One region of the Mycobacterium sp. IS-1556 genome, then DNA from elsewhere that is predicted to be linked to it. Evidence: predicted binding sites of a transcription regulator. Region 1 holds the regulator's gene; the other holds the start of a gene.

Evidence for each region. The regulator LexA, encoded in region 1, represses DNA repair genes until DNA is damaged. The targets are predictions, from matches to a motif close to CGAACANNTGTTCG.
Region 2: a site for LexA is predicted at 11,646-11,659, ahead of AU187_RS00395 (HNH endonuclease signature motif containing protein). Genes of this name have one in related genera too.

The regions. Positions count from the first base shown of each region.
Region 1 covers NZ_LQIM01000012.1:325,024-339,930, reverse strand. The annotation lists gene AU187_RS11020 (glucose 1-dehydrogenase) at 1-53, opposite strand, end outside; gene AU187_RS11015 (SigB/SigF/SigG family RNA polymerase sigma factor) at 293-1,150, shown strand; gene AU187_RS11010 (hypothetical protein) at 1,165-1,491, shown strand; gene AU187_RS11005 (S1C family serine protease) at 1,584-2,663, shown strand; gene AU187_RS11000 (lipoprotein LpqH) at 2,660-3,097, opposite strand; gene AU187_RS10995 (lipoprotein LpqH) at 3,242-3,655, shown strand; gene AU187_RS10990 (DUF349 domain-containing protein) at 3,660-4,985, opposite strand; gene AU187_RS10985 (DMT family transporter) at 5,145-6,032, shown strand; gene AU187_RS10980 (class III extradiol ring-cleavage dioxygenase family protein) at 6,043-6,723, shown strand; gene miaA (tRNA (adenosine(37)-N6)-dimethylallyltransferase MiaA) at 6,720-7,628, shown strand; gene dapF (diaminopimelate epimerase) at 7,633-8,505, shown strand; gene hflX (GTPase HflX) at 8,551-9,996, shown strand; gene mbp1 (microaggregate-binding protein 1) at 10,060-10,320, opposite strand; gene AU187_RS10955 (LGFP repeat-containing protein) at 10,931-13,012, shown strand; gene lexA (transcriptional repressor LexA) at 13,009-13,701, opposite strand; gene AU187_RS10945 (LysM peptidoglycan-binding domain-containing protein) at 13,921-14,373, shown strand; gene nrdR (transcriptional regulator NrdR) at 14,533-14,907, shown strand, end outside.
Region 2 covers NZ_LQIM01000001.1:72,533-87,439, forward strand. The annotation lists gene AU187_RS00350 (NAD(P)H-dependent amine dehydrogenase family protein) at 1-927, shown strand, start outside; gene AU187_RS00355 (hypothetical protein) at 952-1,434, opposite strand; gene AU187_RS00360 (hypothetical protein) at 1,502-2,842, opposite strand; gene AU187_RS00365 (hypothetical protein) at 3,164-4,009, opposite strand; gene AU187_RS00370 (serine/threonine-protein kinase) at 4,288-6,384, shown strand; gene AU187_RS00375 (cutinase family protein) at 6,381-7,034, opposite strand; gene ligD (non-homologous end-joining DNA ligase) at 7,150-8,202, opposite strand; gene AU187_RS00385 (ATP-dependent DNA ligase) at 8,204-9,301, opposite strand; gene AU187_RS00390 (DUF899 domain-containing protein) at 9,344-10,108, opposite strand; gene AU187_RS00395 (HNH endonuclease signature motif containing protein) at 10,254-11,642, opposite strand; gene AU187_RS00400 (ATP-dependent DNA ligase) at 11,752-12,816, shown strand; gene AU187_RS00405 (hypothetical protein) at 12,874-13,299, shown strand; gene AU187_RS00410 (MFS transporter) at 13,300-14,688, opposite strand; gene gluQRS (tRNA glutamyl-Q(34) synthetase GluQRS) at 14,871-14,907, shown strand, end outside.

The sequences.
Region 1 (14,907 bases):
TCTTCCACTCGCAGCGACTGGGCTTTGGTCGGGTCAACGGTGAGGGCTTGCATGAGGGCACGAGTTCCCCGCGGACCGCGTCCCTATACGTTCGGCGGTCGACCGGCGACGGGGCCAACACCACCTGCTTATGTTTGCTGAAATTGCGAGTCCGGGTTCACGGGTTCTTATCAGATTCCTTTCAGGTTGCGGTATTCCTGCGCCGATAGGCTGCACTTACAGGCCGGTCGACAGCGCCCAGTCGAACAGTGGGCAGCCCGGTCCGACGTCAATACCGAGAGGGGAGGCCGTCATGGTATCGGCCCTGCTGGAGGCTGACAATCGCGTGGATTTCGTGGAACCGATGGGTTACGCGGACGCGGGGGGGACTCACGACGACGACTACGACGACGTGCACCCGCAGTGTTGCGAGCTCCGCCGCACCCCGGAGGGGGCGCGACGGGACTCGCTTCGTTGCCAGATCATCACCAGATGTTTGCCGCTGGCCGACCATATCGCCGGCCGTTTCGTCGGCCGCGGCGAATCGGCCGACGACCTGAGGCAGGTGGCCCGGCTGGGCCTGATCAAGGCGATCGACCGCTACGACCCAGGTAAGGGGCCGTTTCTCGGCTACGCCGTACCGACGATCATGGGCGAGGTTCGCCGCCACTTCCGCGACCACACCTGGGTCATGCACGTGCCCCGCAGGATCAAGGACACCCGCCAGCGCGTGCGCGCCGCCATCGGTCCGATGTCACAGCGTCTCGGCCGAGCGCCGTCGGCCACCGAACTGGCCGCCGAACTCGGTGTCGACCGAGACGAGGTGGTGCAGTCGGTCGACGCGGCCGTCGCGTACCGACCGTCCTCGCTCGACGCGGCGGCCCCCGGTGACGGGAAATCCGAACCGGTCGCCGCACGACAAGGCCTCGACGACCCGCGCTACAACAGCATCGAGGACGCGCTGACCGTCGCCGGACTGGTGAGCACGCTCTCCGATCGTGAACGGCTGATCCTGCGGCTGAGGTTCTGTGAGAACCTGCCGCAGAGTCAAATCGGCCGGCGCCTCGGCGTATCGCAGGTACAGGTATCGCGGCTGCTCGCCGCGACGCTGGAGCGGCTGCGGCAATCTTGCCGCGAGGAATCCGCGGCAATGGGTATGTCAGTCGCATGATTGTGCTACGGATAGTGCTTTTCGTTGGTGTCGTCGCGGCGATCGTCGGCGTCGCGGGCTTGTTCACTCCCGTTTCGGCATCACCCGAGAATCTGACGATCGAGTGCGGCAGCGCCGTGGCGCCCGACCTGTCCGCCGCCCGCGCCCACGACGACGGCAGCGCAGCCAACATCCCGGTTCCCGGTGGGGTGGTCGCCGACACCGACTTCACGCGGCTGTGTCAGATGAATCTCGAGGATCGGCGGATCTGGACGATCACGCTGGCGGTCGCCGGTGCAGTCGCCGCCGCCGGTGCGCTCGCGCTGGGTGCCCGCTGGAAGCGAGGCGCGCGGTCCACGTAGCCGGCCCGTCCACCGCTTCGGCAGTCCGAGCCGCCGCTTACCGCCGGCGGCCGGACCGTGCCGTGTGCATACTGAATTCAGGAGGTAAACCTTTGCAGGCCAAGCATTTTCGCGTCGGAGCGGCTGCCGCGGCAGCGCTCGTGGCGGTCGCCGGCTGCACGGTGCAGTCCAGTACGCAAGACGCGTCGACATCGACTCCGGCGTCGACACCGACTCCGGCATCGACGCCGTTGACCGAGGCTTCCCCGCCTTCGGCGCTGGACCGCACCGGCTACGCCGATCTGGTGGAACGCGTCAGCCCGAGCGTGGTGACCGTCGAGCGCGACGGCGGCGTCGGCAGCGGTGTGGTGCTTCGCCCCGACGTGGTGGTGACCAATGCGCATGTCGTCGGAGACGCCCGCGAAGTGACCGTCATAACCGCCGACGAGGAACGCTCGCCCGGCGTCGTGGTGGGCACGGACGAGGTGACCGACCTCGCCGTGGTGCGCACGCAAGGCCAGGACCTGCCGGTACCGCAGTTCCGTGAGGATCTACCCCGGCCCGGCGAGGTCGCCGTCGCGATCGGGAGTCCGCTGGGGTTCCAGAACTCCGTCACCGTCGGCGTCATCTCGGGCCTGCACCGAGACATCCCCGGCTCGGCGGCGAAAACGCAGTCGTTGGTGGATCTGATCCAGACCGACGCGCCCATCTCGCCGGGTAACTCCGGCGGCGCCTTGCTCGACGCCGAGGGTCGAGTAGTGGGGATCAACGAGGCGTACATTCCGCCGGCGGTGGGCGCGGTGTCGTTGGGGTTCGCGATTCCCGCGGCAACGGTGCTCGACGTGGCGAATCAACTCCTCGCCGACGGCGAAGCCACGCACCCGTACCTCGGTATCTCCCTGGGCCGGCTGACCCCGGCGATCCAGCAGTTGCGGGGCGTGCAGGTCGACCGCGGCGCGTTGGTGACCAGCGTCGATCCCGGCGCACCGGCCGCCCGTGCGGGGCTTCGGCCCGGCGACGTGATCGTCGAGTTCGCCGGCAAGCCGGTGCATTCCGTCGAGGACCTACTCGGTGGCTTGCGCCAGACGCAGCCGGGTTCCGAGCAATCGATGGCGTTCATGCGCGGCGGTGACCGTGAGCAAACGACCGTGACGATCGGTTCGCGTACGGGCTCGCTCTCACAACCGGGCTAGCATCCGGCCGTGATGTCGAACGCCGCGGTCGCCGGGCGGTGACGGTCGTCGGCGAAGTACCCGTAACCGGTGCCGCTGATCGTGATCCGGCCGTTGTCGCGGGTTGCCCGCAGTTGACCGACGCCACCCGTCCACGCGGAACCGGTGAACCCGCCGAGGTCGCGGATCTTGACGACCTGCGCGTCGGGGCCGCCGTCCGTATCGACGATGGCCGTGAAACCCGTGTCGGTGTCCCCGCTTTCGATGGTCAGCAGCCAATTCACCTTGGCGCAGCTGACGTAGTGCCGATCACCGGTGGGATGCGAGTTGATGGACACCGTCGCGGTGCCGCCCATGGTGTCGGGTGAAGCCGGCGGTGGCGACGAGCAGCCCGAGAGCCATGCGGTCAGCAACAGCGCTGCCGCGGTGCGCGCGACGCTGACATCTTCGACCATGACCGGACCTTCGGGAGTCGGGTCAAAGTGATACCCGCAATGGCTGCCGGCCATACGCCGGAGGTATACAGCAAATCTCCGTGGGGAATGCGAATGTCAACGCCCGGCGAAGACGAGTAGCCGGGAAGTCATCGAGGCGGCACCATGGACAAACGATTCGCCGTTGCAACAGCAGCCGTGCTGATGATCCCGACGGGATGCGCGTCGGGCCCGGAACTGCTGGCCAAGCACCTCGTCCACGTGAGCATCGACGGGAAGGACGCCGGCGGGCACCTCGTCGAGTGCACCCAGGTGGGGTGGCTGTGGAATCTCGAGACGCTCGAGCAGACGCCCGGCCTCATCGCTCAGGTTCGCACCGGAGATCCGGTCGTCGCACGATCGGTGCAGATCAACAACCTGGGCGGGTTCACGGGCAGCTATTGGGACAAGACCACCGGCGAGGCCGAAGCCAGCCTGGTGGACGGCAAGTTCACGATCACCGGCACGGCGGTCGGGTTCTTCCACGACGATCCGGGCGAACGCACCAAAGCGCCGTTCGAGATCTCCACCGACTGCTGAGCACTCAGCGGCCCTTGCTCAGGGCCTCGGCGGCCGCGTCGGCCCACTGCCGCCACTGTTCGGCGCTGGCCCGCGCCTCCGCGGCGTCCTTGTCCCGCCCGGCCGCGGCCGCCTTCTCGGCCTGGCGCTCGAATTGTTCTGCGCGCGCACGGAACTGGTCGGCGCGCGCCTGCGCTTCCGGGTCCACGCCGTGCGTCGGCGCCTCGCGCACCTTCTTCTCGATCGCCCGCAGTCGCCGCTCCAAGTCGGCGCCGCGCTCGCGGGGCACTTTGCCGATCGCGTCCCACTTGTCCCCGATCACGCGAAGCGCGGCCCGCGCCGCATCGAGATCGGAGGTGTCGATCTTCTCCGCCTCGGCCAGCAGCGCCTCCTTGGCCTCGGCGTTGGCGCGGAACTCGGCGTCGCGTTCGGCGGTGACAGCGTTGCGGGCGGTGAAGAACTTGTCCTGAGCCGCCTTGAACCGCTGCCACAGCGCGTCGTCGACATCCTTGGCCGCGCGGCCCGCCGCCTTCCACTCGGTCAGCAATTCGCGGAACGCCGCGCTCGTCGGGCCCCAGTCCGTCGAATCGGCCAACTCCTCGGCGCGCACGCACAGCGCCTCCTTGGCCTGGCGGGCACCGGCGCGCTCACGGTCGAGTTCGGCGAAATGCGAACCGCGCCTTCGGTTGAACTGCTCGCGCGCGGCCGAGTAACGCTTCCACAGCGCGTCGTCGGTCTTGCGGTCCAATCCGCTTATTGTGCGCCACTCGTCGAGAATCTCGCGCAGCCGGTCGCCGGCGACCTTCCATTGGGTGGCGTTGGCGGCGAGGTCCTCGGCCTCGGCGGCCAATGCCTCCTTGCGGGCGGTCTGGGCGGCGCGGTGCTCCTCGCGGCGCGCTTTGTCGGCCTGCGCGGTCTCGTCGGCGTGGGCGATGATCGCCTGCAGTCGGGCGGCGATCGCGTCGACGTCGCCGAGCACATGAGCGGTCGGCAGTGTCTCGGCCAGCGCCTGGGCGGCCGCCTTGATCTTGCGGGCGTCGCCGGTGCCGGACTCCAACCGGCGTTCCATCAGCGCCACCTCGGTGTGCAGATCGTCGAAGCGCCTACCGAAGTGCGCGAACGCCGCCTCGGTGTCGCCGGCCTGCCAGGATCCGATGACCCGCTCACCTGAGCCGGTGATGAGCCACACCGTGCCGTCGGGGTCGACGCGGCCGAACCGGTGCGGATCGCTGGACGGCGGCGCGGCCACCGTCGGCGCGGGGCGCCCTGGCCGGGGGACGGGACGCGGCGGACCGGGCCGGGGAGCGGGTTTGGGCGAGGAGGACTGGCCTCCTGGCTCGCTGGTCGTCATGTCCCTATCCTCGTGCCCTCCGCGCGGACCACCGCGCACCTGCCGCGCACCGCGGCGCCTGATCGCTGTCGAACGCTATTCAAACAGGTCGCCGCGACGCATGCGCACGGGTTTCGCCAGGACTTGCCTAAGCTCAGCGGCTGTGGCGAGAGCACTGCGATGACCGGACTGAACGGGGAGGCGGACCTCGCTGCTCTGCTCGCGCTCGGCGCGGCGTTGTTCGTCGCGATCGGCGATGTGATTCACCTGCGCCAGGCCCAGGAGGTCACCGACGAATCGGTCAGCCACATGGCGCTGTTCGCACGGCTGCTTCGCGATCGGCGGTGGTGGCTCGGTAGCGCCGTCGCGGCCGGCGGGTTCGCATTGCAGGCTGCGGCGCTGGGCCTCGGTTCGGTTTTGCTCGTGCAGGCGCTGCTGGTCACGTCGCTGCTGTTCGCGCTGCCGATCCACGCCCGGCAGGAGCGGCGCCGGGTGACGCGCTGGGAGTGGACCTGGGCCGTGCTGCTGGCGGCTTCGGTCGCGGTGATCGTGACTGTGGGCAACCCGACCGCGGGCCACTCCCGCGCCTCGTGGGAGACGTGGGCGGCGGTGGTCGCCGTGCTGGGTCCGGCGCTGGTGCTGTGCGTGATCGGCGCCAGCATCTGGAAGGGCCCCGTGAGCGCGGTGTTGCTCGCGCTGGCGTCCGGGGCGCTGTGGGGCCTGTTCGCGGTGCTGACCAAGGGCGTGGTGGACCGGCTCGACGACGGGCTGTGGGAGCTGCTGCGCACGCCCGAGTTGTACGTGTGGGCGCTGGTCGCCCTCACCGGGACGGCATGGCAGCAGGCGTCCTTCCGGGCGGGGTCGCTGACCGCGTCGCTGCCGACGATGACGGTCGCCGAACCGATGGTCGCGTCGGTGCTCGGGGTCGTCGTGCTGGGAGAGGCGCTGCGGCCGGGGGAGGCGGGTTGGCTGACGTTGATCGCGGCCGTGACGGTGATGGTCGTGGCGACCGCCGCGCTGGCCCGTGGCGAGGCGGTCAGCGCGGACCGGGCCGTCGCCCCGCATTAGCGTGGACGGCGTGCTGAGCGCGATCGCGATCGTCCCGTCGCCACCGGTCATGGTGCCCGAACTGGCCGCGGGGGCCGCCCCTGAGCTGGCCGATCTTCGCGACGCCGTGTTCACGGCGGTCGCCGGGCTGCCGCCGCGCTGGATCGCCGTCGGGGTAGGGCACACCGACGCCGACATCGGTGCCCACCGTGTCGGCACGTTCGCCGGCTACGGCGTCGATCTGCGGGTCTCGTTGTCGCCCGGCGCCGACGGAGACCCGGCCGCACTGCCGTTGTGCGCGTTGATCACCGGTTGGGTGCGCGGTGCGGCGCGCGCCGACGCCCGCGCCGACGTGCGGGTCTACTCCGACGCGCACGACGCCGACACCGCACTGGCCCGCGGCAGGCGGTTGCGGGCCGAGATCGACGAGGCCGCCGACGCCATCGGGGTGCTGGTCGTCGCCGACGGGCTGACCACTTTGACCCAGTCCGCGCCCGGCGGTTTCGACCCCGAATCCGTCTCCGTGCAGGCCGAGCTGGACGAGGCGTTGGCGACTGGCGACGCCGCGGCACTGGCCCGGCTGCCCGGCAACGTCGTCGGCCGAGTGGCCTACCAGGTGCTCGCCGGCCTGGCTGAACCGCGGTCGGCCAAGGAGCTCTACCGCGGCGCGCCCTACGGCGTCGGGTATTTCGCCGGCGTCTGGCAGCCGTGAACCGGCCGATCGCGATCGTCGGCTCGACCGGCACCGGCAAGTCGGCGCTGGCGTTGGCCGTCGCCGAGCGGCTCGGCGGCGAGATCGTCAATGCGGACGCGATGCAGATGTACCGCGGCATGGACATCGGCACCGCGAAGCTGACGGTCGACGAGCGTCGCGGCATCCCGCACCACCAACTCGACGTGCTGGACGTGACGGAAACGGCCAGCGTCGCTCGTTACCAGCAGGCGGCCGCCGCCGACGTCGAGGCGATCGGGAATCGCGGTGCCGTGCCGGTGGTGGTCGGCGGCTCGATGATGTACGTCCAGTCGCTGCTCGACGACTGGACCTTCCCGGCCACCGACCCGGCGGTGCGCGCCCGGTGGGAGCAGCGGCTCGCCGAGGTCGGGGTGAGCGCGCTGCATGAGGAGCTGGCGCGGGTCGACGCCGACGCCGCCGCGGCCATCATGCCCACCGACGCGCGTCGCATCGTGCGCGCGCTCGAGGTCGTCGAACTGACCGGCCAGCCGTTCGCGGCGTCGTTCCCGCCGATCGGCACCCCGCGCTGGGACACCGCGATAATCGGGCTCGATTGGGAGACAACGTCTCTGGACGACCGGTTGGCAAAACGGACCGACAAGATGTTCGCCGACGGGCTCGTCGACGAGGTGCAAACACTGCTCGCTCGCGGACTGCGCGAGGGTGTCACCGCCTCACGGGCGCTGGGTTATGCACAGGTGCTCGCCGACCTCGACGCCGGTGGCGACGGCACCGCCGCCCGGGAACCGACGTTCGTCGGCACCCGACGCTACGTCCGGCGGCAGCGGTCGTGGTTCCGCCGCGACCACCGAATCACCTGGCTCGACGGCGCCGCATCGGATCTGGTCGAGGACACGCTGCGGGTGTGGCGCGACGTACCCTGAACACGTGAAGTTCGCCAAGGGACACGGCACGCAGAACGACTTCGTGCTGCTCCCCGACATCGACTTCGAGTTGAAGCTGTCTCCGGAAGTGGTGGCCGCACTGTGCGACCGGCGCCGCGGGCTGGGCGCCGACGGTGTGCTGCGGGTGACCACCGCCGAAGCGGCCCGGCGAGCCGGGCTGTTCGAACAGCTGCCCGAGGGCGTCGAGGCCGAGCACTGGTACATGGACTACCGCAACGCCGACGGCTCGATCGCCCAGATGTGCGGCAACGGCGTGCGGGTGTTCGCCCATTACCTGCGTGCCACCGGCTTGGAGCCCACCGATGAGTTCGTGGTCGGCTCGCTGGCTGGCCCGCGGCCGGTGGTGCTGCACGACTGGGACACGACGACCGCCGACGTCACCGTCGAGATGGGCAAGGTGAACCAGTTGGGTGGCGGCGAGGCGATCGTCGGCGGACGGCCGTTCGCCGGCCTGGCGGTGGACGTCGGCAACCCGCACCTGGCGTGCGTGGACCCGGACATGACGCTCGAAGAGTTGCTCGCGCTCGATGTTGCAGCGCCGGTGTCGTTCGACGATGCGCAGTTCCCCGAGGGCGTGAACATCGAGGTCCTGACGGCGCCCCACGACGGTGCGGTGTCCATGCGGGTGCACGAGCGCGGCGTCGGGGAGACCCGGTCATGCGGTACCGGCACCGTCGCGGCCGCGGTCGCGGCGCTGGCGTTCTCCGGTGTCACCACCGGCACCCTCGACGTGCGGATTCCGGGCGGCGAGGTCTGCGTCACCATCACCGAGGCCAGCAGTTACCTGCGTGGCCCGTCGATTCTGGTGGCGCACGGCGAGCTGTCCGAGGAATGGTGGAGCGTTGCGCAACGTTAATTGGGGTGCATGAAAAGTGATCTCCGTGCGAATCTCTATTCGCCCATGACGTATCCCGATTTCCCGATCCGCGACACCCCGAGCGCGGGCGAGCTGGCCCTCGAAGACCGCACGGCGCTGCGCCGCGTGGCCGGTCTGTCGACCGAACTCGCCGATGTCTCCGAGGTCGAGTATCGCCAACTGCGCTTGGAACGCGTTGTGCTGGTAGGGGTTTGGACCGAAGGCAGCTCTGCCGACGCCGAGGCCAGCCTGGCCGAACTGGCCGCGCTCGCCGAGACCGCCGGCTCGGAGGTGCTCGAAGGACTGATTCAGCGACGGGACAAACCGGACGCCTCCACCTACATCGGCTCGGGGAAGGCCGCCGAACTGCGCGAGATCGTGCTCGCGACCGGCGCGGACACCGTCATTTGTGACGGTGAACTCAGCCCCGCCCAGCTGACGGCGTTGGAGAAGGCGGTCAAGGTCAAGGTGATCGACCGCACGGCGCTCATCCTCGACATCTTCGCCCAGCACGCGACCAGCCGGGAAGGCAAAGCGCAGGTCACGCTGGCGCAGATGGAGTACATGTTGCCCAGGCTGCGCGGCTGGGGCGAGTCGATGTCGCGACAGGCCGGCGGTCGCGCCGGCGGAGCCGGCGGCGGCGTGGGTACCCGCGGTCCCGGTGAGACCAAGATCGAGACCGACCGTCGCCGCATCCGCGAGCGGATGGCCAAACTGCGCCGAGACATCAAGGACATGAAGAAGATCCGCGATACGCAGCGCAGTGGCAGGCGCCGCAGCGAGGTCCCGTCGATCGCCATCGTCGGATACACCAACGCGGGCAAGTCGAGTCTGCTCAACGCGCTGACCGGCGCGGGGGTCCTGGTCGAGAACGCGTTGTTCGCCACCCTCGAACCGACAACGCGCCGAGGCGAATTCGCCGATGGCAGGCCGTTCGTGCTGACCGACACGGTCGGATTCGTGCGCCACCTGCCGACCCAGCTGGTGGAGGCGTTCCGCTCCACGTTGGAAGAGGTCGTCGACGCCGATCTGCTGGTGCATGTCGTCGACGGGTCCGACGCCAACCCGCTGGCCCAGATCAATGCGGTGCGCGAAGTGGTCAACGACGTCATGGGAGCCGCTCCGGCGGCGACATCGAGCGAGGCCGACCACGACGGCGCCCCGGCACCGGAACTGTTGGTGGTCAACAAGATCGACGCCGCCGACGGTCTCACTCTGGCACAGTTGCGCCGCGCCCTGCCTGATGCCGTGTTCGTTTCTGCCCGCACCGGTGACGGGCTGGATCGGCTGCAGCAGCGGATGGCGGAATTGATCACGCCGACGGACGCGATGGTCGACGTGACGATCCCGTACGACCGAGGGGATCTGGTGAACCGGGTGCACGCCGACGGGCGGGTCGACGCCACCGAGCACACCGCTGAGGGCACTCGGATCAAGGCCCGGGTGCCGGTCCCGCTGGCCGCCGCCCTGCGCGACTACGCGACGTTCTAAACCGTCCCCACAAGCGAAGAGGCGCAGAGGGATTGCCCCTCTGCGCCTTTCCTGTGGTCCGAACTAGTCGCGCTCGCCCGATGGCCGCTGCTCGGCCTCTTGACGCTTCTCGGCGGTCTTCGCGGCGGCGCGGGCGCTCTCGGCTTCGGCTTCCTTCTGAGCGGCGTTGCGCTGCGCGTCTGCCTTGTCCTGCTGCGCCTGACCCTCGCGGTACAGGTCGTCGCGGCCCGCGACGGCACCGAGGACCTCTTTGGCCTTGCCTTTCACGCCTTCGACGACACCCTTGACGGCTTCTTCTGGCCCACTGTTGTTCTTGTCGGACACGGTGTTCCTCCCCTTCGGTTCGGTAGTGGCCCAGGGGTTCCCTGAGCGCGTTGTCCGGCAAACGAAGAGTGGGCTAGGTCACACTCCTTTGGTCGCTGGATGTCGAACCATTCCGCTGTCGGGTACTGCGCGCCAGAACGAGCTCTGATTGGGCTGATCGAGATCCTTCCGTCGCAGCCGATCTGTTCGGCTCGCTGTGTCGGCGATCAGCCGCCGGCGGAGGGACGATGTCGATCAGATGGGCTCAGCGCCGTGGACGAAATCGTATTCGTCGGAAATGCACGCGGAAATGATCATCGGGGGACTCGCAATTGCGCGCTGGCTACGGGTATATCCGTGATATCGCGTGGCACGAGGCTCCAACGGTGCACACGCGCAAACTGTTTGGGGTTCGCAGACGGTGGCGCATGGGCAAAGTCATCGGCCTCGGGCTTGGGGTTGTTTCCAGACAAATCCGAGCGGCACGGCGGGGTTATCCACAGCGAACGGGGGATTGGCGGGTATTTTCTTTCCAAGATCGGCGTGTTCGTTGGTTATTGACGTCTGCTGACAACACAGTTGACGGGCGCGAAATCTTCGAGCGAAATTTCGTGCCGACCAGGGAGGACGAATGATCGGGCAGAACAGCCGAGGCACGACGGTGTGGGGCCGGATGGCGATAGGTCTGCTCGCAGCCGTCGCCCTGCTCTTGGCGCCGGTGGCCGGCGCGACGCCGGAATCCGATGCCGCCAATGCGGCCATCACGGCGGCCTGGGAAGCCAGCGGCGGCGACGGCGACCCGCTGGGACCCAAACAGGGCGATGTGTATCCGGCGGGTAAGGGCTTCGCGCAGAACTTCGCCGGCGGCAAGATGTTCTTCACGCCCGAGACCGGCGCCCACTACATGCGCGGCGCCATCCTGGAGAAGTACGAATCGCTCGGTGGGCCCGCGGACAGCGACTTGGGTTTCCCCACCATCGACGACGGGCCCGGACGCGCTCCGGGCAGCTTCAACTCCACGTTCAGCGCCAGCGACAAGCCGGTGATCTTCTGGACGCAGGAGACCGGCGCGCGGGTGGTGCGTGGCCCGATCAACGCCGCGTGGGACAAGTTGGGCGGCTCGACGGGAGCGTTGGGAGTGCCCGCCGGCGACGAGACCTACCGCGGAGATCTCATCTCCCAGAAGTTCACCGGCGGCGAGCTGACCTACAACACCCGCGACAAGACGTTCACCACCGTGCCGCCCGAACTGGCCGAGCAGTTGACCGATCTGCAGGTGCCGGACGATCCGACTGCGCAGATCAATGCGGCCCGCCGCGCTGCCGGCGGACCGCTGGGACCGCTCGGCGCCGCGGAAGGACCGCCTTATCAGATCGGCGAGGACGGCCTCGGGCAGAACTTCGCCGGCGGCAAGATCTTCTACAGTCCGGCCACCGGCGCGAGGGTGGTCACCGGTCAGGTTCTCGCCAAGTACGAAAGCCTCGGTGGGCCCGAGGGGGAGCTCGGGTTCCCGGTGTCCAGCGAGGCCGACGGAGGACTGCCCACCGCAAGTCGCGTGGCGAGGTTCGCCGCCGAAGACAAGCCGGTGATCTTCTGGACGCCGGATCATGGCGCGGTCCTGGTGCGCGGCGCGATGAGCGCAGCCTGGGACAAGCTCGACGGCGCCGAGGGCAAGCTCGGCGCACCGGTGGCCGACCAGACCGAGAAGGGCGACGTCGTCACCCAGCGGTTCAGCGGCGGGGTGATCTCCTGGGACCGGTCGACCGGCGAGTTCAGCACCGAGCCGGCCAATCTGGCGGCCGGGTTGGCCGGCCTCGAGGTGCCCGCCCAGCAGACCCCCGAAACACCGGGCGCGCCGCAGGCCTCGGACTCCGCCGGCGACAACGGCTGGTTCGAGTGGAGTTGGTGGTGGCTGCTGGCGATCGTGCCGGTGCTCGTGCTCCTCGCCCTGGTGGCGTTCGCGGCCATGCGTAACCGCCGCCACGGCGCCGACGATCATCCCGGCTTCGACGAGGACTACGGCCGGTACGGCGCCGACGGCGAGCCGGTCTACAGCACGGCGGGCGCCGGGGAGCAGGCATCCAGCGGCGGCGACTACTCCGCGGCGATGTTCGGCGACCGGTATGCCAGCGAGGGGCTTGGGGCGCTCGCACCATCGGGGGAGTCTGCCGGCTCGTCCTTCGACCCCTGGGGGGCGCCGCAACGCGGCGACGAGGCGGCAGCGCCGGGCCACGCCGCCGAGGGCGTCGACGATGGCCTTGGCGAGGGTCTCGGCGAGGGCGCTGGCGAGCCGGAGGAGAATCCCGACAACGTCGATACAGCCCCGACGCTGATACCGCCGACGGTCGTCGAGCGCGATACGACCGGCGAACCGATCGACGGACCGATCGATGACGAGCCTTCCGCCGGACACGATACGTTCGCCGAACCAGTCGAACCTGAGTCCGAACCCGAACGCTTCCAACGGGATCCACTGACCGACACCGGCCGTCACGCCAAGATCATCGTCGACGAACCGGAAGTGCCGAGTCCCGCATTCCGCCTACCGGTCGGCGGTTCCGATGAGGCGCCGCAGGGATACCCGATCAAGGCCGACACCCAGTCCGGCCGGTACTGGCTGCCGGGCACCGCCGACTACGACGAGGTGCGCGCCGAGATTTGGTTCTCCAGCGAGGAATTCGCGCGCACGAACGGGTTCGTCAAAGCCGACTAGATCTTCCGGATGACGGTGACGACCTTGCCGAGAACCGCGGCGTCGTTACCCGGGATCGGATCGAAGGCCGGGTTGTGCGGCATCAGCCACACTTGGCCGCGGGTGCGCTTGAACGTCTTCACGGTGGCCTCGCCGTCGATCATCGCGGCCACGATGTCGCCGTTGTCTGCGACGTTCTGCTGACGCACGACCACCCAATCGCCGTCGCAGATCGCCGCGTCGACCATCGAGTCGCCGACGACTTTGAGTAGGAAGAGCGAGCCCTCACCCACCAGCTCGCGCGGCAGCGGAAAGACGTCCTCGACAGCCTCTTCGGCGAGGATCGGCCCGCCGGCGGCAATCCGTCCGAGCACAGGCACGAACGTCGGCTCCGGTAGCGCGTCGGAGCCCGCGACCTCGGTGGCGACGATGGCGGTCACTGCCTCGTCGGCAGCACGCACGTCGACGGCGCGCGGTCGGTTGGGGTCACGCCGCAGGTAACCCTTCCGTTCCAGGGTGCGCAGTTGATGCGCCACCGACGACGTCGAAGTCAGCCCGACTGCGTTGCCGATCTCCCTGATGCTCGGGGGATAGCCGCGTGTGGTGACCGATGTCCGGATCACGTCGAGAATGGTGCGCTGGCGTTCGGTTAGGCCATCGAGTGCCCGCCCCCCGCCGGCGCCGTCCGAAGTACCGCTGCTGGAATCCATGACGCCGAATGTAACCCGCGGCACGCGATTAATCAAACATGTGTTCGAGGTGTGTCGGACCATTTGAGCCCACTTGAGCCCCCCGAAAGCGGACCCAAATTTTTTGTCGGTGGCCTGTTTTATCGTTGGCAACAGTTCGATCACATGTTCTATCGCTCGAACGCATGAGCGAGTATGTTCGAACACAGGAGCGAAAGCAGCGGACCGGAAGGCATCACGATGACGACTCTCGACACCAGGGAATTTCAGGGCCCGCCGGTGGTCAGGCCCCGTATCAGGCCCACCGACGCCCGGCGGGGCCCGCGGCCCGGCAGGCCCCGCGGAGCATCGGTCCGGTACCGCGGTACCGGCGTGCTGATGTCGCGCGCCTCGCACCGCCGGCGGCCCATCACCCCGGGCACCACGGTGCTCCTGGCGCTGGTGGCCGCCGGGATCACGGTTTGGCTCGGCCTGGTGGCACAGTTCGGCGGGGTGGTCGGCGCCGGCGCGGAAGCCGTTCCCGATCGGCTCGCAGTGGTCCAGGTGCAGAGCGGCGAGAGCCTGCACCAGGTGGCGCAGCGGGTGGCGCCCGACGCCCCGGTGGGTCAGGTGGCGGACCGGATTCGCGAGCTCAACCAGCTCGACTCGGCTGCGCTGGATGCGGGGCAGACGCTCATCGCCCCGGTCGGCTGATCGCCGGCCGGCTCGTGGAACGCCTGGCGCGCAATCGTGTTCACCGACAGATCGTCGGCCTACGTGCCGATCACCCCGGTCACGGGTTTCAGGAGCGTGCCGCAGGTACGCTCGGAGAGGTTCGAGTTGGTCGTTTGTTGGCGCGGCGAAGGAGCGGTGATGCATTGTCCGTTCTGCCGTCACCCCGATTCACGAGTGGTCGACTCGCGTGAAACCGACGAAGGTCAGGCGATCCGGCGGCGGCGCTCCTGCCCCGAATGCGGAAGACGGTTCACCACGGTGGAGACCGCGGTGTTGGCGGTCGTCAAACGCAGCGGTGTCACCGAGCCGTTCAGCCGCGAGAAGGTGGTCAAGGGCGTACGTCGAGCGTGCCAGGGCCGCCAGGTCGACGACGATGCGCTGAACCTGCTGGCGCAGCAGGTCGAGGACACTGTGCGCGCCGCCGGTTCGCCCGAGGTGCCGAGCCACGACGTGGGCCTGGCCATCCTGGGCCCGCTGCGTGACCTCGACGAAGTGGCGTACCTGCGCTTCGCC
Region 2 (14,907 bases), on a different contig from region 1:
GGTGAGCTCGCCGGCATCGCACCGCTCGGCGTGCAGGCCACCGACGACGTCGACGCGCTGCTCGCGCTGAAGCCCGACGCGGTGGTCTACAACCCGATGTGGATCGACGTCGACGAACTGGTCCGCATCCTCGAGGCCGGCGTCAACGTCGTGGCGTCGGCGTCCTTCATCACCGGCCACAACCTCGGTGCCGGCCGGGACAAACTCGACGAGGCGTGCCGGCGGGGCGGTGCGACGCTGTTCGGTTCCGGTGTCAGCCCCGGCTTCGCCGAATTGCTCGCCATCGTGGCGTCGACGGCCTGCGATCGGGTCGACAAGGTCACCATCTCCGAATCCGCCGACACGACGCTCTACGACTCCCCCGACACGGAGCGGCCCACCGGGTTCGGCACCGCGATCGACGACCCGAACCTGGCCCCGATGGCCGCCAACGGCACCGCGGTGTTCGCCGAAGCGGTGCGACTGGTCGCCGACTCGATCGGCGTCGAGCTCGACGAGATCAAATGTGTCTCCGAATATGCTCAGACCACAGAGGATCTCGTGATGGCGTCGTGGACCATCCCGGCCAGACATGTTGCGGGCGTCTACGCCAGCTGGCAGGGCGTGGTGAACGGGAAGACCGTCGTCGACATCAACGTCCGGTGGAAAAAGGGTCAGACCCTCGATCCGGACTGGCAGCTCGACGGTGACGGCTGGAAGATCACGGTCGACGGCCGGCCGACGGTCAACATGCAGGTCGGGTTCCTGCCGCCGCCGGACATGATCGAGAACGCCAAGTCGATCGAGGACTTCTTCGTGCTCGGGCACATCATGACCGCAATGCCGCCGATCCACGCGATACCGGCGGTCGTGGCCGCGGCACCCGGTATCGCCACCTACAACGACCTGCCGCTACCCCAGGCCCGCGGGGTCGGGCCGACCAACTGACCCGGGTCTTAGCCGAAAGCCGTTTCATGGGCGCGGCGGAGGCACCGCAGCACCGTTGACGCCCCTGACGGTCGCCTTCAGCTGGGCGTTGGGCGGCCCTTCCAGGACAACGTCTTTGAGGATCTTGGCCTGATCCTTATGGACGGTGAATTCACCCTTCTGCGGTACCGCGCCGCCGACGACTTCGTAGAAGACGGTGAACGGTGTCTCCGGAAGCAGGTGCAATCCAATGTATTTCGGCTCGATCGTGTACCTGTAGGTGCAGGCGGACGCTTCCGGTGGGCACTGCCGGTCTGTGACGATCACGTTGACCGTGAACTCCGCCGGTGTCGGAACCTTCGCCGGCGGCGGGGCTAACGTCGTGCGCGGCGTTGTCGCCCGCTGCGCCTGCTCGGGCGCGTTGACACTTCCGAGGATCATCACGGCCGCCATGCCGACGCCGCCGGCGACGAGGGCGAGCAGCGCCAGTCCCGCGGACCACTTGCGGACGGCCGTCGACACGCGCATGCGTCAAGGAAACCTGGTGGGCCACCGGATGCGCGGCGTTTCCGTCGCATTACCGACGGCGGTTCCCTCAGTGCCTGATGCGGCGGCGTCTACCCAGGAACAGCGTCAGGAAGATCCCGCCCAGACCCAGCGCCGCCACCAGCGCGGCCGCGACGATCAACGTGATGTCCTTGCCACTGAGGCCCGTGGGCGAGGAATCACTTACCAGCTGCAAGTCGTAATCGCCGGGCAACGGTCCCTCCCCGGGGCCTTCCATACCCGGGAAGCTCTGAGTTTGGTGCACCTCGAATTGCGGTACCCCGCTGTCGTTTTGCTTCCATTCCCCCCACGCCGGGGTGACGCCGTCGAGTAGGACTTTGTGCGCACCGCCGACGGCCGGGTCAGGGCCGACGTCGACAATCTTTCGGACCACGATCGGCCGGTATGTCGCGTCCGTGTACTTGACCTGGACCGGGACATCGGTGAGCGTCCGCACGGGTGGAGGCGGCGGTGGAGGTGGCAGACCGGGTCCGGGGAAGTAGCCACCGCCGAAGAAGTTGCCGACGGCGACGTCGATCGGAATTCCAAAAGGATTGAGGCGCAGTGCGGTGAAGTTGTACGACCCGAGATCGCGCACTTCGGTGACGATGCGCCCCAGCGGCGGGATGAGCAGGATCCGAGGCACCCCGGCTACCTCGTAGACCAGCTGCAGCGGTTCTGGGTAGGGGTTGAAGATCAGCGGCCTGAAGTACCGGTCGTACTCGACCCAGTCCGGCTGCCATTGCAACACTTTCAACGGCGCGGTCGCACCGCCCGCCTCAGCGGCACCGCTCGCCGGGGCGTTGGCGCCGGGATCTGCCGCGGGGACGACCAGGTTCCGGAGGCGGTCGATCTCCGCGGGCGGCGCAGGCGGTGGAATTTCCTGGACGGGGGCAGCCAACTGCGCGATCTTGATGTCCTGCGGGGATGCTTCCGACCTCTGCGGCTCAGGGGTTTCGGTCACGCCCGCCGCCAGTTCTGCACTTGGCGACTGCGTTACCCCCGACGAATCCGTCGTTCCGCCGACGGGAGCGGTTTCCTCGGGACTCGACTGCTGCGATCCCCCCGCGGGCACCGTCTCACTCGGCGACGCGGTGCCCGTCGTCGTCTCGGGCTCCAGGCCGGCTGGTGCACTCGTGACCGTCGGGGTTCCCGACGTCGTTGCCGGGCCCGCGGACGGCGACGTGGTGGCCGACGCCGACGGTGTCGTCGCTGCCGTCGTGACCTCGGTCGTCGCCTGCGTCGTCGGTGTTGCCTGCGACGTCGGAGTAGGACTCGGCGCGGCCGTCGTCGTCGCGATCTCCGGTGCTTGCGTCTCTTCGGTGACGACTGGGGCTTGCGTCGTCGGCTCTTGGGGCGCTTGAGGTTCCGGCGGCGGCTCCGGTGCCACGGGCGTCGGTGCTTCAACCGCCGGCGGGGCTTCAACAGCGGGTGGTGCTTCAACCGCCGGTGGCGCTTCAACCGCCGGTGGTGCTTCAACCGCAGGCGGTGCCTCAACCGCCGGCGGTGCTTCGTAGGTCGGGACTTCGGCAGGCGCCTCTTCTGCGGGGGCGTACGCGGTCTCGGTCGGGGCGGTCGTGTCCGGCTGGGCAAGCGCTGGTTGCACACCGGTGCCGGCCGCAATCAACGCGACGGCCGCCACCGAAGCCAGCGCAGCCGCTAGGTGGCGGACGCGCGGGATACTGACTGCGCCAGGCACGTCAACCTCTTCTCACCAGCAGGCTTGACGTCGCTCGACCTGGAAGAGGTTGGCGGCGGCGCACTCTCCGGCATCGCTGACGACGAGGTTGCGGATCTGCCAGTACAGGTCGGCGGTGGCCTTCGTCGCCAGCCGTGCAGCCAGGTCGTAGTTGTTGATCGGCGGATTGGTGCCGGGCACGAGCATCATGCCGCGGGGGGTGTCCCACGAGTCCTTGTTCAGCGTCGAGTGGCACTCGACGAAGCCGGGCGGCGGACCACCGGGCGGGCAGCCGCCGAGCGGGTCGTGGTGGTCGCCTCCGAAGGCGTAGAACCCGGTGTGCAGCCCGGGAGGCAGGCTCGCCGGATCGCATGTCGGCATCAGCGGTGGCGGCATCCGATCGAGCTGGCCGACGGCGATGTTGTCCTCGACCCAGTTCGAATGGGAGTAGAAGTCCTGCAGAGCGTGGGCCAGGCCGCCGAATGCGGCGCGGGCTCCGGGCCCGTCGACGAGGTCGCTGCCACCGGGACCGGCGGGCTGCGCGCCGTTGAGGATGAGCGGAGTGAAGAAGTTCCACGCTTCCTGGGTTCTGGCGCAGATGTCGGCGGGGTCCTTTGCGTTGTCGATGTGGCGGAACTCGTCGGCGAAGAATGCGTCGCTGCCTACCACGCCGGCGCCCGGCGGTGGGCCGACGAGGATCTGGCCCATGGTGGCTTCGTCGACTCCCAGCGGCGCCAGTGCGTCGCGGGTGATGCGGTCATGGTTCTGGATCTGGAACGCCTGCGCCGTCGGCGCCGCCGACGCGCAGACAAGGGCAAAAGCGGCGGCCAACACGACAACGATCGACGAGCGCGGCTTGGGTTGGTGTGACGAGTTCATCGACTGTCCCCTTTGACCTGGTGACCCCCGAGTGGTCAGATCGTCGAATTGTTTCAGCCGAAAGTTGCGAGCATTCCGAAAACTGCAAAAACAGCAAATTTTGGTGCAAATGCGAACCATGCGCGCCGGACCTGGCCCGCGGCGCGTGGCATTTCCACGGCGCCTGAGCGGTGGGTGTACAGGTAGAGCAACCCTTCCAAGAGCGAACGAGCAGCCCCCGACCGGCTTATGGTGATGACTGTGAATCCGCTGGTACGCAGCTGTCCGCGGGAGGCGTAGTGGACGGAGCGCCGTTCGGCCGATACCGGTTGGTCGAGTTGTTGGGCCGCGGCGGCATGGGCGAGGTCTGGAAGGCATTCGACACGGCCACACAGCGTGTGGTCGCGGTGAAGGTGCTGCCGGCGCATCTCGCCGCCGACCCGGTGTTCGAACAGCGCTTCCGGCACGAGGCTTTCGCGGCCGCAGGGCTGACCAATCCCCACGTGGTGCCGATTCACAACTTCGGCGAGATCGAAGGTCGCCTGTATGTCGACATGCGGCTGATCGATGGCCAGGATCTCGAACATCTGCTTGCCCGCGGCCCATTGGAGCCGGAACGGGCGGTGAAGATCATCGCCCAGATTGCCTCGGCGCTCCATGCTGCGCATCGAATCGGGCTCGTGCATCGCGACGTCAAACCCTCGAACATCCTCGTCGCCGAAGATGATTTCTCGTATCTGATCGATTTCGGGATTGCACGTGCGACGGGCGACACCAAGTTGACCGCCACCGGCAACGTGGTCGGCACATGGCCATACATGGCGCCCGAGCGGTTCACCACCGGCCAAACCGACACCCGCGCGGACGTCTATGCGTTGACGTGCGTGTTGTATGAGTGCCTCACGTCCAGCCGCCCCTTCCCCGGCAACAGCGTCGAACAGCAGATCGCGGGTCACCTGACGACTCCGCCACCGCGACCGTCGATCTCGCGGCCGGAGGTGACGCCGGAGTTGGATGCCGTGATCGCGGCCGGTATGGCAAAAGACCCTGAGGAACGCTACGGAACGACCGTCGAACTGGCCCAAGCGGCAAGCAAGGCCATCACCGATCCCGCCGTCTCCACCCAACCGGCACAACCACATTCAGCGCCGACAGCCGCAGGACCCGCCCCGTCCGCGCCCACCGCAGCTGCCAGTACGGCTCAGGCGGGGCAAGCCTGGGCGGCGACCCAAGCTCGTCCGCAGGAGCAGCAGGCCGATGCACCCGCGGCCCCCACACAGGCCGGGCCACCCGAACATGTGAAGAAAGCGTGGGCGCCAACCCATGCCGCGCCTGCTGCGCATGACGAACAGGCTTACGCGGCGACTCAGGCGCCGCCTGCCGATTCGGTCAGCCAGGCCGAAACGCCGCCTCCCGGCGGCCCTTCGGACCGGACACCCGACGAAGACGGGTCGCTGCCCTGGTGGCGACGGACCGCGATCGTCGTGCCCATCAGCGTGATTCTGATCATCGCCGCCGCGGCCACCATCCTCACCGTGATCAGCGACGACGGCGCCGACCGACCCGTCGCACAGTCGCCGGATGCACCTCTCGACGGGACGTTCGCCGTCGAATTCGGCTCGCCGACAAAGCCCAACGGCGAGCCCTATCAGAACGCGCAGGGCGGCAACGAGAAATGGGTGATCCGATCGGCGTGCCGCGACGGCGGGTGTGTCGCGTCGGCGACAAAGGTCAACGGTTCACGCACAACAACGTCGACTCTGGTGCTCGACGAGATCGACGGCCGTTGGGAGGCCGTCAACGCGAAACAGGGCACGTGCCAGGGCGCCGAGCCGGTCGAACTCTGGGAGGTCTTCTCGCTGCAGTCTCAGCCCGACGGAAGCCTGGAGGGCGAATTCGTCCTCCGGTCGACCAGCGGAAGCTGCGCGAGTAACCAGCCGGTGACCTTTACCCGCACCGGTGACCCCGAGGCCGGCGCGTCGGTCGCCGACCCGGCAAGTCAGCCGGCGCGCGTCGCGTCCCCAGCGCAGTCCTTGCACGGCCGCTATCAGGAAGTCGACACGTATGTCGACGGAAACCGTAGCGCCGAAGTGAGTTTCGACATCCAGACGTACTGCCTGCGCAGCGGTCAGCGGTGCCTGAGTTACTGGTTGAACCCCAACGACGTCAAAGTCCTGGCGTTCGAACAGAACCAGTGGACGCTGACCAACACCTCGACGGACTCCCAGTGCAAGAACGGTGCGCCCGCTCACCGCGAAATCAGCCTGAGCTACCCGCTGCCGCAGCCGCCGCAAGATCCGATCACCCTGCTCACCGGACGCGGGCACTACACCGTCACGGGCGGTTGCCCCTTCAACAGCGATTTCGAATCACGCGTCCAGCGCACCGGAGACTAGAGGAGACCGGCGACGAAAGTTGCTGCCTGATCGGTCATTCCGGGTACGTACTGATGGTGCGCGGCCCGGTTGTCCATATCGCCCTCGCCGCAGATCGGGTCGTTGGCGTTGCACAAGTCGATGGTCCTGCCGCCGTAGACCGGGCTGAGCGCGTTCAGCGGGCCGACGACCTTGGCCAGTGGGTTGCCGAACACCGCGACGGCGGCCACATGGTCGGCGGCTTGCGGAGGCAGCGGCGCGGCAACGGCGCCGAGATCCAGGCCGGGCACGGCCTCCAGGCCCGGTATCGCACCCAATCCGGGGATGGCTCCCAGACCGGGAGTCACGCCGAGCATCAGGTCGATGACGGCCGCGCCCTGCGAGAAGCCGCCGAGCACCAACCGGGTGGCCGGGCAGTTCGCGGTCATGTATCCGACGTGACCGTTCGCGTCTGCGGCGCCCTCGGCGGCTCGCAGGAAGTTCATGGTGGCGGCGTAGTTGACCGCGTACTGGCCGACCGATCGGCCGCCCACTTTCGAGCGCAACGAGTCGATGAACGCCTGTCCCACGCCGCCCACACCGGGCGGGTCACCCGTCCCGCGCGCAAACACCACCTCGATGTCGGGACAGGATTGAGCCCCCGCGGAGGGGATGCCGACCGGCGCGCTCAATACAGCGACCGCCGTCAGGCCGGCTACGCAGACCCGTATGGCGATGTGAATTGATGACCATCTGCTGGCGATTTGTCGATGCTAAGAGCACATCGCGGCCGATGGCGCGTTTTCGTCAGTCGGGTTTCACCGGGTTACCGTCGGCGTCCCAGTTGGATGCGACCTTCTTGCTGGGCTGCACGCGCGGCGGCTCGCCGGGCATCTTCGGGTAGTTCGGCGGATACGGCAGGTCACCCAGTCCCCGCTCCTCGTCGGCTTTCACCATCTTCAACAGTGGTTCGAGCGATTGCGCATCGCTGTCGATGTCGGCCCACGGATCGGGCCGTCCCGCAACGAAATCCGGCACCGTCGAGATCGTGAAGTCATCGGGCTCGGCGGTGCGCAATTCGTCCCACGTCAAAGGTGTCGACACGGTGGCGATCGAAGTCTTGCGCGCCGAATACGCCGAGGCGAACGTGCGGTCCCTGGCGTTCTGGTTGTAGTCGATGAAGATGCGCGTACCCCGCTCTTCCTTCCACCACGAAGTGGTGACCGCATCGGGTGCACGGCGCTCGACCTCGCGGGCCAGCGCGATGCCTGCACGACGCACCGCGATGAAGTCCCAGTCGGTTCTGATTCGCAGGAAGACATGTACGCCTCGGCCGCCCGAGGTCTTCGGATAGCCGACCAGACCCAACTCGTCGAGCAGCGGTTTGAGCACGTCCACCGCGACCGAACTGGCGTCACCGAAATCCGTCCCGGGCTGCGGGTCCAGGTCGATGCGCAGCTCATCGGGATGCTCGGTGTCCGGGCACCGCACCTGCCACGGGTGCAGCGTGATCGTGCCCATCTGTGCCGCCCATGCGATCGCTGATGGGTGGGTCACCTTGAGCGCATCGGCGGTGCGGCCGGACGGGAAGGTGACCTGGCACGTCTGCAGGTAGTCGGGATGCTTCTGCGGCACCCGCTTCTGGTAGATCTCCTCGCCGTCGATGCCGTCGGGGAAACGCTGCAGATGCGTGGGCCGGTCTCGTAACAGCATCACCATCCGGTCAGCCACCGACAGGTAATACTCGAAGAGCTTGCCCTTGGTGCCCGCCTTGCCGAGTTTCGGGAAGTAGGGCTTGTCGCGATTGGTCAGCCGGACCTGGACGCCGTCGACGTCGATTTCCTCAGCAGCCGTTGCCATTTCAGGACTCCAGAACGTCGTACAGGTCGTAGTTCAGCGGTACCTCGAGCTGGTCGAAGGTGCAGCTCTTGGGATCCCGGTCCGGCCGCCAGCGCCGGAACTTCACCGCATGCCGGAAACGCCGGCCGGGTCCTGATGTCGCCGGCGACCCGGCTCCGTCCACGGTGTTGCCTTCCATCTGGTCGTAGGCCACCTCGCACACCTTCTCCGGCCGGATCGGAATCCACCGCTTGTCGGCGGCCGAGTTCCACCGGCTGGGATCCCCTTCACGCATCTCGTCGCCCTCACGCAGCGGCTCCAGTTCGGCGAGCAGCTTGAGCCGGTCCTTCGCGGTGAAAGAGGCCGCGCCACCGACCATCTGCAGTTCGCCGTCGTCGCGATACAGGCCCAGCAGTATCGACCCGATGCCCTCGCCGCTCTTGTGGATGCGGTACCCGATCGCCACGCAGTCGGCGTCGCGGGCGTGCTTGACCTTCACCATCTCCCGCTTGCCCGGCAGGTATGGACCGTCGAGGCGCTTGGCGATCACACCGTCGAGCCCGGCGCCCTCGAACTCCTCCAACCATCGGGCGCCGAGTTCGGGATCCTCGGTGGTGCGGGTGACGTGACACTGTGACTCCCGAACAGCTAGCCGATCGGTCACCGCATCGAGCAGCGCCTCGCGGCGGACCCGGAAAGGTTCCTTCATCAGCGCCGTGTCGCCGGTGGCAAGCGCATCGAAACCGATGAAGTGGGCCGGCGTCTGCTCGGACAGCATCTTGATCCGGCTGCCGGCGGGGTGGATACGCTGACTCAGCGACTCCCAGTCCAGCCGGATGCGGCCGCCGATCTCGCGAGGCACGACGATCTCACCGTCGAGCACACAGCGCGTCGCCAGTTCCTCGCGCACCGACTCGAGGACCTCGGGAAAGTAGCGGCCCAGGTCCTTACCGCTGCGGGACAGCAGCACCACCTTGTCGCCGTCGCGGAACACCAGCGCGCGGAAGCCGTCCCACTTGGGCTCGAAGGACCACACGCCCGCTTCGGGTGGCACCTTGGCCTGGGCCTTGGCCAGCATCGGTTCGAGCGGCGGCAGTACCGGAAGGTCCACCCGGCCCATTATTGCGTCCACGGCAATTGAGACCGACGACACCGGGCAATGTCATCGGCGGTCATTGCCGCCGGAGACTATGTCGCCGTAGTTGTCGTGCAGGCGCCACCATTCATACGGGGGACCCTGCGGTCTGCCTGGCGGGACATCCTGCCAATCTTCTTGTCGGCCGAGCGGTGTGATGTCGAGGAACGACCAGACCGGACCGATCTCCTCGATGCCGCGCCCGTTGATGAAATAGGTGCGGAAGACGCGATCGCGGTCGCGGATGAAGACGTTGAGCCCGAACATCTCCGCGACACCGAAGTCCTGAGAGAACTCGTCGCCGACAAGGGTGAAGAAGGGAATCTGCTCCCAACCCATCCGCGCTTGAAGCCCTCTGATGCGCTCCTGCGGGGCCGCGGTGACAAACACCAGACTCGTGTCACGGGCAGCCAGGTGCGCTGGATGGATCACGGTGTCGGCGAAAAGCGAGCAGCCCGAGCACGCCCCGTCCGGCCAGTTCTCAACATCAGGGGCATAGAAGAAGCGGTAGACGATCAGCTGACGCCGCCCGGCGAACAAGCCCAGGAGGTCGACTTCGCCGTCAGGCCCGACGAAGCGGTAGTCGTTGCGCACGGGGGTCATGGGTAGCCGCCGACGCTTTGCAGCGAGGCGATCCCGCGCCTTCATCAACGCCTTCTCTTCTTCCAACAGATCTTCACGGGCGGCCTGCCATTCGTCATGCGAGACGATTTCCGGCAGCGCGATTTCGTCCTGCTGCATCGATGGTGACGGAATGCCGGGACCTTCCTGCTTCGTCATGGTGTCGTCCATCCGTTCGCGATCCGTTCCGGCGCCCGATGCACTGCAACATGCCCGCTGTCCATACTCAGGTAGACCCGCCAAACCGGGCTAAGTCATCGGGGCACCAGCAGCCGCCAAATGGCTCACTTTCAAGATGCCTCGGAGCCATTCGCGTCTACTCGGCGTCTCCGTCGGCAGTCTCGTCGTCTCCGTCGTCGGGGATGAGGTAGCGCTGGGGGTGGTGGAAGTTGTTGACGCGGGCTTGGCCGGTGTCCAGTTGTGGTGGGGGCAGCCATTCGGTGCGGCCGTCTTTGCGTTTTCGGGTGCGCCACCCGCCGGGTTTGACCCGCCGATTGTCGGGCCCACAGGCCAACGTCAGATCGGTGATATCTGTCTTACCGTCATCAGCCCAGTCCGCGACCGCGTGATGCACCTGGCAGTGATAGGCCGGCGCAGTACATCCCGGCCGGGTACAGCCGCGGTCTTTGGCGTAGAGCACCAGCCGTTGTCCGGGGGTGGCCAGGCGTTTGGCCCGCCCCAGATACAGCGGTTCTTCAGTGTGCTCGTCGAAGACCGCCAGATAGTGATAGGCCGCCGAGGCTTGACGGATCACCTCACTCATCGGCACCAAGCTGCCCCCGCCGGTGACGCCGTGACCGGTTCCGGATTGCAACTCCCGCAGCGTGGTGGTGATGACCATCGTGGCCGGCAACCCGTTATGGCTACCCAGCGTCCCCGACGCCAACAACGCCCGGCACATCGCACTCAACGCATCATGATTGCGCTGCCCGACCGTCCGCGTATCGGACGACACCGCTTCGGGTGAGGGTTCGCCGTCCACACACGGCTTCTCGTCGGCGGGGTTGTTCATCCCCGGCGCGGCCGCATTGGCGAGAACGGCTTCCAACGCCGCGCCGGTCGTCGGATCGAGCAACCCGCGCACTTCGCGCATCCCATCGGCGCGCTGGCGCCCCAACCGCAGCCAGCGCTGACGCGCGCGCTCCTCGTCGGAGAAATCCCCGTCCGGATGCAGATAGGCGGCCAGACGCTCACAGGCCTCGCGCAACTCCTCCGGGGTGAGCTTGGCAGCGATATCGGCCAGCTGCGCTTCGGCGGCCTCGCGCACGTCAAAGGGCACCGACACCGGTATCTGCTTGGCGAAGAACTTCCCAATGATGCGCACATGCTCGACACCGATCTGCCCGCGCGCCTGCGCAGCAGCAGTCCGGGCCAGCACCGGCTCCAACTGCTCCCCGGTCATCGCCCGCCGCGGCGCCAACTCGCGCGCCTGTCGCACCCGACGGTTCGCATCGGTCTTCGAGATCCGCAACAACACGGTCAATGCCGAGGCCACGCTAGGCGCACCCAACTCGGCGATCGGCGTGCGCTCGAGCTCGGCGACCAACCGGTGCCCCACCGCGGCCTGCGCGCGGGTGAACGTCTCCCACTGCGCGGCCACCGCGAACTGCTCGGCGGTGCTCAACGACTCGAACGACTCGGCCAGCAACCCGGTCAACTCGCGGCTCATCACCGCGATCCGCTCACCGATCCGTTCGAACGACATACCCGAACGCTAGTTCGAACCACTGACAACTCGGCTCTGTTTGTGACTGATGAAACCACTGTGGCACAAGGGATTACGCTGCCGCAGGGCTCGCTGCGACAATGGCGGGATGCACCTGCCCGTGATGCCTCCGGTGTCGCCGATGCTGGCCAAACCGGTCACGTCGATTCCCGCCGACGCCTCCTACGAACCGAAATGGGATGGCTTCCGGACCATCTGCTTTCGTGACGGCGACGAGGTCGAGTTGGGCAGTCGCAACGAGCGTCCGATGACCCGCTACTTCCCCGAGGTCGTCGACGCAGCCAAGGCTGAACTACCCGATCGCTGCGTCATCGACGGCGAGATCATCATCGCTACCGACCGCGGCCTGGATTTCGAGGCGCTTCAGCTACGCCTGCATCCCGCCGCCAGCCGGGTGCGCATGCTTGCCGAGCAGATCCCGGCATCGTTCATCGCGTTCGACCTGCTCGCGCTCGGCGATGACGACTACACCGGCCGGCCGTTCAGCGAGCGGCGCGCCGCGCTCATCGACGCGCTCACCGACGCCGGGCCGTCGTTCCACGTCACCCCGGCGACCACCGACCTGGCCACCGCCGAGCGCTGGTTCGACGAGTTCGAGGGCGCGGGCCTCGACGGCATCATCGCCAAGCCGTTGGAACTGACCTATCAGCCGGACAAGCGAGTGATGTTCAAGATCAAGCACGAACGCACCGCCGACTGTGTGGTCGCCGGCTACCGGGTGCACAAGTCCGGCGAGGATGCGATCGGTTCGCTGCTGCTCGGGCTGTACAAGGACGATGGAACGCTCGCATCCGTCGGCGTCATCGGCGCTTTCCCGATGGCCCGGCGCCGCGAGCTGTTCACCGAATTACAGCCGCTGGTAACGACATTCGCCGATCACCCATGGAACTGGGCCGCACACATGGCCGGCGACCGCACGCCCCGCCGCAACGAGGGTTCACGCTGGAACGCCGGCAAGGACCTGTCGTTCGTCCCGCTGCGACCCGAACTGGTCGTCGAGGTGCGCTACGACCACATGGAAGGCGAAAGATTCCGCCACACCGCACAATTCAATCGCTGGCGGCCCGACCGGGACCCTCGGTCGTGCACCTACGAACAACTCGAGCAACCTGTCACCTTCAAGCTCGGTGACATCGTCCCCGGGCTGGGCTGAGGAAGTACTTTCGTCGGAAGGCGTATCTTCGCGTCCCGAACGTGTGATGCTGCCTGCATGATGCTCACACGCGCGACGGCAGCAGCGGCCGCAATCGCCGGCGTCGCGATCGGATTGGCAAGCCCCGCATGGGCGGACGGACGCCTCGAGGGCAACTACCGATTCGTCAACGGCGCAACGTCCAACACGTGGGCGATCACCACGCAATGCAACCCCGAAGGCTTTTGCGCCGGGACGGTGTCGAGTTCCACAGGCATGATCGCCCATATCAGCCGGGCGGCCGACGGGCCGTGGATCGTCGAGCGCCACGACGTCCCGAACGGCTGGACGTGTCCCGACGGTAGTACCGGGCCGGGGGATCTGTCGTACGCGTTCGACCCCGCCAGCCTGGCGGGCACCGCCACCTACACGTCGAAACCCGGGGCCTGCAACGATCCCAACGCGAGCCGGCACGAGAACCCGATCAGCTTGCAGCCGCTGTAGTCAGCCGCGGCTGCCCTCGAGCTCGTAATCCAACTGCGGCGGCGCTTCGGGCGTGCCGGGTATCTCGGTGCCGTTGATCGGGCACCGCGCGGTCTCCGGCATTTTGAGCAGTGCGATCGCGCCGACGACGCAGGCGGCCATCATGTAGTACGCCGGCACGAGGTTGTGGCCCGTCGCGTTGACCAGCCAGTCGTTGACCGCCGGCGCGGTACCACCGAAGATCGCGGTCGACACGTTGTACGCGATCGCGAAACCGGCATAGCGCACCTGCGTCGGGAACATCGCCGGGAAGGTGGCCGAGATCGTCGCCAGCTGCGGAACGTAGAGCAACCCCAGCACGGCGAAGCCGATGACGGCTCCGACCGCGCCGGTCGACATCAGCATGAACATCGGGATACCCGCGACGAACAGCCCGATAAGGGAGACCCACCAGATCGGCTTGCGCCCGATCCTGTCCGACGCCAGGCCGGCGAACGGCAGGAACACCATCATCGAGAGCATGCCGATGATCGGGACGACCAACGACATGTCGGTGGACAGGCCGATCGACTGCTCCAGATAGGTGGGCATGTAGGTGAGCAGCGTGTAGTTGACGACGTTGAGCGCGACGACCAGACCGCCCAGCCGCAGGATCGGGCCCCAGTATTGGACCAGGAGATCCTTGAACTCGCCGCCGACGTCGCGCTCTCGTTCGCCCGACTTCGCCAACTCCTTGAACACCGGCGTCTCGTCCAGTCTGGTGCGCAGATACAGCCCGATCAGGCCGAGCGGCGCGGCGAGCAGAAACGGCAGCCGCCAGCCCCATACGTTCATCTGGTCGTCGGTGAGCACCAGCGAGAATCCGAGCATGAACAGCGCGCCCACCGAGAAGCCCGACAAGGTGCCGAATTCGAGGAAACTGCCGAGCATTCCCCGACGACGGGTCGGCGCGTATTCCGCCATGAAGGTCGCGGCCCCGCCGTACTCTCCACCGGTGGAGAAGCCCTGGATCATCCGCAAGATCACCATGAGCGCGGGGGCCCAGAGCCCGATCACGGCATAGCTGGGAACGAGCCCGACGCACAGCGTTGCGCCGGCCATCACCAGGATCGTGATGGCGAGGACCCGCCGTCGACCGAGTCGGTCGCCGAGCGGCCCCCAGACGAATCCGCCGAGCGGCCGGACCAGGAACGAGACGGCGAACGTCATCAGCGCCAGCAGCGTCGCCGTGGCTCCGTCGCCCGGAAAGATGGCCGCGGAGATGTAGGAGACGCCGTAGGCGTAGAGGCCGTAGTCGAACCACTCGGTGAAGTTGCCGACGGCCGACGCCGCGATGGCTTTTTTCACCTGGCCCGGCGGCGACTCCTGCTCGGGCTCGTGCTGCGGGTTGCTGGAGCCTTCGGGGTGCACGCGCGTGCCTCCTCGCGTCCGTCGGGCACGGCCCCCGGGACGCCTAGGCACGGCGAGCGCCGGCGGAGGGCCGTGTTTCTCGGTGCACGAGCAAAGTACCAGCGCTTCAGGCGAGTACCCCGGATCGCCTCGCGGCAGGCGCCGTTGATCGACGGCATGCGCCGAATGGCTAGATTTCGGTGGTGAGCGCTGGCAGGTTCGCCCCGAGCCCCTCTGCCG